Regions from separate parts of the Streptomyces sp. NPDC034111 genome, predicted to be linked through region 1. Evidence: riboswitches for the same ligand, from Rfam matches in the RefSeq annotation. Region 1 holds a riboswitch; the other holds the start of a gene.
What was found. Region 1 has a riboswitch for cyclic di-AMP ahead of ACZ55A_RS10650 (C40 family peptidase). Riboswitches for the same ligand answer to the same signal wherever they lie in the genome.
Positions count from the first base shown of each region.

Region 2: another riboswitch for cyclic di-AMP. It lies ahead of ACZ55A_RS32115 (M23 family metallopeptidase); the one in region 1 lies ahead of ACZ55A_RS10650 (C40 family peptidase).

Region 1 is NZ_JBVIST010000003.1:285,756-289,419, forward strand. It holds gene pcrA (DNA helicase PcrA) at 1-1,421, opposite strand, end outside; cyclic di-AMP (ydaO/yuaA leader) riboswitch at 1,873-2,055, shown strand; gene ACZ55A_RS10650 (C40 family peptidase) at 2,063-3,214, shown strand; gene ACZ55A_RS10655 (hypothetical protein) at 3,349-3,664, opposite strand, start outside.
Region 2 is NZ_JBVIST010000021.1:125,464-129,127, forward strand. It holds gene ACZ55A_RS32110 (M16 family metallopeptidase) at 1-1,080, shown strand, start outside; cyclic di-AMP (ydaO/yuaA leader) riboswitch at 1,290-1,446, shown strand; gene ACZ55A_RS32115 (M23 family metallopeptidase) at 1,459-2,259, shown strand; gene ACZ55A_RS32120 (GntR family transcriptional regulator) at 2,434-3,123, shown strand; gene ACZ55A_RS32125 (HPr family phosphocarrier protein) at 3,437-3,664, opposite strand, start outside.

The sequences.
Region 1 (3,664 bases):
TCCTCGGGATTGGCGAGCACCCGCAGGTACGCGAGGACGTCCCGGACCTCCTTGCGCTCGTAGAAGCGCACACCGCCGACGACCTTGTAGGGCAGCCCGACCCGGATGAAGATCTCTTCGAAGACGCGGGACTGGGCGTTGGTCCGGTAGAAGACGGCGACGTCGCCGGCCTTGGCGTCGCGGGCGTCGGTCAGCCGGTCGATCTCGTCGGCGACGAACTGTGCCTCGTCGTGCTCGGTGTCGGCGACATAGCCGGTGATCTTGGGGCCGGCGCCGGCGTCGGTCCAGAGGTTCTTGGGGCGGCGGTTCTCGTTGCGCTCGATGACCGCGTTGGCGGCGGAGAGGATCGTCTGCGACGAGCGGTAGTTCTGCTCCAGCAGGATCGTGGTCGCGTCCGGGTAGTCCTCCTCGAACTGGAGGATGTTGCGGATGGTGGCGCCGCGGAAGGCGTAGATCGACTGGTCGGCGTCACCGACGACGCACAGTTCGGCGGCGGGGATCTCGGGGGTGCCGGTGCCGACGAGTTCGCGTACGAGGGTGTACTGGGCGTGGTTGGTGTCCTGGTACTCGTCGACGAGGACGTGGCGGAAGCGGCGGCGGTAGTGCTCGGCGACGTCGGGGAAGGCCTGGAGGAGGTTGACCGTCGTCATGATGATGTCGTCGAAGTCCAGGGCGTTGGCCTCGCGCAGCCGCGCCTGGTACATCGCGTACGCCTCGGCGAGGGTCTTCTCGAATCCGTCGGCCGCCGTGCCTGCGAAGGTCTCCTCGTCGATGAGCTCGTTCTTGAGGTTGGAGATCTTCGCGCTGAAGGACTTGGGCGGGAAGCGCTTGGGGTCGAGGTCGAGGTCGCGGCAGACCAGGGCCATCAGGCGCTTGGAGTCGGCGGCGTCGTAGATCGAGAAGGAGGAGGTGAAGCCCAGCTTCTTGGACTCGCGGCGCAGGATGCGGACGCAGGCGCTGTGGAAGGTGGAGACCCACATGGCGTTGGCGCGGGGGCCGACCAGCTCCTCGACGCGCTCCTTCATCTCCCCGGCGGCCTTGTTCGTGAACGTGATCGCGAGGATCTGGCCGGGGTGGACATGGCGCTCGGCGAGCAGATGCGCGATGCGGTGGGTGAGCACCCGGGTCTTGCCGGAGCCGGCGCCGGCGACGATCAGCAGCGGGCTGCCGGTGTGCACCACGGCCGCCTTCTGTTCGTCGTTGAGTCCCTCGAGCAGCGCCGCGGCGTCGACGGCCGGGCGGGCGGCGCCGTCGCGGTAGTACGCCTCCCTGGGCACGGGCACGTCGAAGCGCCCGCCGAAGAGGTCGGCGGGGATCTCCTCCGGGGCCGGCTCGTGCTCGTCCTCGGGGGGCGGCGGGTGCTCCTCCTCGCCCTTGTGGCCGAGGTCCGCCAGGAAGCTGTCGTCAAAGAGGCTGCTCATCGCCCACCGAGTCTAGGCCGCCGCACTGACAGCGTGCGGCGGAGTGGGGGATTGCCCGCCGGTTTACGGGACGTGCCCGGTGTTACGGGGGGCGGCGGCAGGTCAGGGGCCTGGCGTCGTCCTGTCGCTGCGGCCGTACGCCGGGACGGTACGGGCCGGGGCGGACCGGGTCGGGACGGGACGGGGCAGACCGGCTCGGGACGATGCGGGCCGGGTCGCGACGGCGGGCCGGGGCGGTACGGCGGGCCGGGTCGGATCGGGTCGGGTCCGGCAGCGGCGGCAGCAGCAGCACGTATCCCGAAACCGACATCTGCCGCAACAACCCCCGCATCGCGTTCAGGTCACGAAAAGGTTTCGGGCATATCGAACATCAGCCTTCACAGGAGCCACACGAGTTGGCTAACGTCCTCGCTCAGGCAGCCCGCCTCCCCGTGGACGACAGCGTCCGCACGGGCCGCCCGCGCCGAGTCCGGCCCTGCCACGAGGCATCCGGAGCCGGGGACCCACCAGCACCACCGGGGTGAATCGGTCCTGCGCCCGTCCAGGCGGACGCGCGGACCGTAGGGCAAGCCTTCCGTCAGCGACACCGCCCGAACCCGACAGCTAACCCGGTAGGCGGTCCACGGAAGGAGTTGCCGGCCTTGGCGTCCCATCGCAAGCCGCGCACCAGTGTTCTGACCTCGCCCGGAGGCCGGCGTACGGCGGCCGGGATCACCACCGCCGCCCTCGCCTCGGTCACCCTGCTCTCGCAGTCCGCCGACGCGGCCCCCAGGGCGCCCCGGCCCACCATCGAAGAGGTCAAGCAGAAGGTCGACGGGCTCTACCGCCAGGCCGAGGTGTCCACCCAGAAGTACAACGCCGCCAAGGAGCGGGCGGACCACCAGCGCGAGACCGTCAACGGCCTGCTCGATGCCGCGGCCAAGCGTGCGCAGCGGATGAACGACTCCCGGCGGGAGCTGGGCACCTTCGCGTCGGCGCAGTACCGCACCGGCGGGATGAACCCGACGGCGCAGCTGATGCTCGCCAAGGACCCGCAGCAGTTCTTCGACCGCAGTCACCTCATGGAGCGGCTGACCAGCCGGCAGAAGCAGGCGGTCACCGACTACCAGGAGCAGGCGGCCGCGGCGGCGCGCCAGCGGGCCGAGGCGACCCGCAGTCTGGAGCAGTTGCAGAGGTCGCAGAGCTCCCTCAAGGCGTCCAAGCAGTCCGTGCAGCAGAAGCTGGCCGAGGCCCGGCAGTTGCTGTCGCGGCTGACCGCGCAGGAGAAGGCGCGGCTGGCGGAGCTGGAGCGTCAGAAGGAGGCCGAGGCCAAGCGCCGGGCCGAGGAGGAGGCGCGCCGGCAGCAGGAGCGGGAGCGCCAGCGGCAGCAGGACGGCGACGGTACGAGCGGCGGTCAGACGGGGGGCGGCACCAGCGACGGCGGCTCCACCGGGGGCTCGCAGTCCACCCAGGCCGAAAAGGCCCTTGCGTTCGCCCGCGCCCAGATCGGCAAGCCGTATGTCTGGGGCGCGACCGGCCCGAGTTCCTATGACTGCTCGGGGCTGACGCAGGCGGCGTGGAAGGCGGCCGGGGTGGATCTGCCGCGGACGACCTGGGATCAGGTCAAGGTCGGCGAGCGGGTGGCGACCAAGGATCTGCAACCCGGTGACCTGGTCTTCTTCTACGACGACATCAGCCATGTCGGGATGTACATAGGCGACGGCAAGATGATCCACGCTCCGAAGCCGGGCGCCAATGTCCGGGAGGAGTCGATCTACTACATGCCGATCTACGGGAGCGTCCGCCCGGCTTGAGCCGCGGCCCGCGCCCCACTTCAGGCCACCCCCCACGGGTCACCCCCCACACGCCACCGCGCGGCCGTCGTTCCCGGATCCGGGGACGATGACCGCGCGGTGTGCGTGGGCGCTCCGCCGGAGCGGCGGGCCGCTCAGGTCCAGAGCACCGCGAGGAAGATGTTGGCGACCGTGAGCGCGCCGACCGCGGCGAAGAGCGGCTTGTCCACCGTCTCCTCGTCCCGCTTGACGTAGACCAGCGCGAGGATCACCACCAGTACGGCCATCTTGATGCCGATCTTGATGTTGTTGACCGGGTGGTCCTGGGCCTGGTTGAGGCCGACCAGCACGATGCCGGTGACGAGCATCGTCAGTGCTCCGTGCAGCATGGCCGGCACGAAGCGGGCGGTGCCCGCGCTCATCGCCTTCATCTGGGTCAGGAAGCCGCCCAGCAGGGCCGCGATGCCGATG
Region 2 (3,664 bases), on a different contig from region 1:
GTACGGGTCTCCCTGGAGGTCCCGGCCTCCCGGCTGACCCGGGCGCTCGGCCTGCTCGCCGACGCGCTGCGCGCCCCCGCCTTCCCGGACAGCGAGGTCGAGCGGCTGGTGCGCAACCGCCTCGACGAGATCCCGCACGAGCTCGCCAACCCGGCCCGGCGCGCCGCCATGGCGCTGTCCAAGGAGCTGTTTCCGGCCACGTCCCGGATGTCGCGTCCCCGGCAGGGCACCGAGGAGACCGTCGCCCGTATCGACGCCGCGGCCGTCCGGGCCTTCTACGCCGCCCATGTCCGGCCCGCCACGGCCACCGCGGTCATCGTCGGTGACTTCACCGGCGTCGACCTGGACGCGGCGCTCGCCGGCACCCTCGGCGCCTGGAGCGGCTCCACGGCCGAGCCGCTGAAGGCCGCGCCGATCACCGCCGACGACACCGGCCGGGTGGTGATCGTGGACCGCCCCGGCGCCGTCCAGACGCAGCTGCTCATCGGCCGCATCGGCGCCGACCGGCACGACCGGGTCTGGCCGGGCCAGGTCCTCGGCACGTACTGCCTGGGCGGCACCCTCACCTCCCGTCTGGACCGCGTGCTGCGGGAGGAGAAGGGCTACACCTACGGGGTGCGCGCCTTCGGTCAGGTATTGCGCTCCACCGCCCCCTCGTCCCCCGAGGGGGCCACGGGCGCCGCGCTGCTGGCCATCAGCGGCTCGGTCGACACCGCCTCCACGGTCCCCGCCCTGGACGACCTCTGGAAGGTGCTGCGGACCCTCGCGGCAGAGGGGCTGACGGACGACGAGCGGGATGTCGCCGTACAGAACCTCGTCGGGGTCGCGCCGCTCAAGTACGAGACCGCGGCGGCCGTCGCCGGCACGCTCGCCGACCAGGTGGAGCAGCAGCTACCGGACGACTTCCAGGCGCAGTTGTACGCCCGGCTCGCGGAGACCGGCACGGTCGAGGCGACCGCGGCGGTGGTCAACGCCTTCCCGGTGGACCGGCTGGTGACGGTCCTGGTCGGGGACGCCGCGCAGATCGCCGAGCCCGTCAGGTCGCTGGGCATCGGCGAGGTGACGGTCGTCAGCGGCTAGCACCTTCACTTGACGGCAAGTCAGTTACGCATGCGGATCCCGTGGCGCCCGCCCGCCACGGGATCCGCCGTATGTCCGTTTTATGGCGGCTGGTTGCGGCGGTTCTTGTGGCATCCCGCACAAAAAACCGGTTCTGTTTGCCGATTGAAAGTTGCCCCGTTTAGCGTCGGTCCGGCTGTTCGTCACAAGTCCGCCACAACAGTGGCACCGGACAGTCATCGCCGAGTCCCCGTACGGCGCGAGCCAGGGGAGCCGGGGACCCACACGTCCCTTGGGGTGAATCGGACTCCTCTCCGGAGGAGCCCGTAGGAGACCTTCCTGCTCCGAACCCGTCAGCTAACCCGGTAGGCGAGAAGGAAGGAAAGGACCAGCCAGTACATGGCGTTCATCCGTGCCACCGGGAAGCACCGCGGTGCGAGCCGCTCCGCTCGCTCCACCCGCAAGATCGCCGGCATAGCCGGCCTGGCGGCCTCCGGCGTGGTCGCCTCCGTGGCCTCGCCGGCGCTGGCCGCCACGGACCAGGCGCCCGTACACGACACCGGTCTCCAGCGGGCCGTGGTCCTCGGCGACGAGGCCGCCGACCGCCTCGAGGCCCAGGCCGACGCACAGCAGGCCGCCGCCGAGGCCGCCGCCGCGAAGGCGAAGGCCGAGGCCCTTGCCAAGAAGCAGGCCGACGAGGCCAAGCGGCGCGCCGAGGCCGCCCGGAAGAAGGCCAAGGCCGAGCGCGAGGCCAAGGAGCGCGCGGCCCGCGAGGCCGAGCGCAAGCGCCTCAACGCCTTCGTCGCCCCGATCGCCGGCTCCTACGTCTCCACCGGCTACAAGGCCTCCAGCAGCCTGTGGTCCTCCGGCAGCCACACCGGCATCGACTTCCACGCCGCCTCCGGCACCTCGGTCCACGCCGTGGGCGCGGGCACCGTCGTCGAGGCCGGCTGGGGCGGCGCGTACGGCAACAACGTCGTGATCAAGATGCACGACGGTACGTACACCCAGTACGGCCACCTGTCGTCCATCGGCGTCTCGGTCGGCCAGACCGTCACACCGGGCGAGCAGATCGGCCTCTCCGGCGCCACCGGCAACGTCACAGGCCCGCATCTGCACTTCGAGGCCCGCACCACGCCGGACTACGGCTCGGACATCGACCCGACCGCCTATCTGCGCTCGCACGGCGTCAACGTCTGACGGACCGCACGCCGCACCCGCCGCACCGGATCGCCCGATGACGGACCCGTGCGCTGGCCAAAATATATCCATGAATAACAGGAGTCCGTCGGAAAAGCCGTCCCGGTCGAATAGAGTCACGGAAATGCCGCCAACCGGCGGCGTTTCCAGGGGATTACGGCGGAGGCACGGACGATGCGAGGCCATATTTCCGCGCATGCAGTGTGCACGGCGATTCGCGAGGACATTGTCTCCGGTGCACTGGCGCCGGGGAGCCGGCTGATCGAGGAGATCCTGGCGGCGCGTTACGGCGTCTCCAGAGTCCCGGTCCGCGAAGCGCTGCGCACCCTGCAGTCGGAGGGCTTTGTCACCACCCGCCACCACGCGGGCGCGTGCGTCGCCGAGCCCACCGAGCAGGAGGCCGCCGACCTCCTCGACATCCGCGCCCTGCTGGAGCCGCTGGGCGCGGCCCGCGCCGCCGCCCGCCGCAGCCCGGCCCATCTGAAGGTGCTGCGCGGACTGGTGCGGCTCGGGCGCGAGCGGGCCCGCCACGGCAACCCCGCGGACCTGCGCCAACTGGACGGCTGGTTCCACGAGACGCTCGCCCAGGCGGCCGGCAGTCCCAGCCTGACCGCGCTGCTGACCCAGCTGCGGCGCAAGATCGAGTGGATGTATGCCGTGGAGCCCCCGGCCCGGTCCGGCGAGTCGTGGGACGAACACGGCGCGGTGCTGGACGCGGTGGCCCGGGGGGACGCGGAACGGGCCCGTGCCCTGATGGCGGCCCACATCGAGCGCTCCCTCCCGGTGTACCGGCTGCGGCGCCCCGCCGAGCCCGAGGTGAGCGATCCGAAACGGTCCGTCAACACGGCGCGCGCCCGCTCTTAACAATCGCCCCGTATACAAAGGGGTGCGGGGCGCGGAATGCATTTGCCCAGTGGTGGGCCGATGTCTCGTATCGCGTCGGATTTCCGGCCTGCGCTGCCGCGCCTCATCGCGCGCCTATTCGCGCGTCTATTTACGGTGCCTATTTGTGTGCCCATTTTCCGCTACCACGCCTGAGCGCCGGACGGTGCGCGCCTTTTCTTTCCCGGTGTGCGGAAATCGCCCAACAGCGCAGAACGGCCCCGACGCGGCGACCGTCTCCCGGTCACCGCGGCGGGGCCGCCGCATGCTGCAAGAGGTCCTTGCGGACCAGGGCTCAGACGGTCTCGGGGAGCTCCTCAAGACCCTCGGCGACGAGCTTCGCCAGGCGGTCGAGCGCGGCCTCGGCGCCCTCGGCGTCGGAGGCCAGCACGATTTCCTCGCCACCCTGGGCGCCCAGGCCCAGGACCGCGAGCATGGAGGCCGCGTTGACAGGGGTGCCATCAGCCTTGGCGATCGTCATCGGGACGCCGGAGGCGGTGGCCGCACGGACGAAGATCGACGC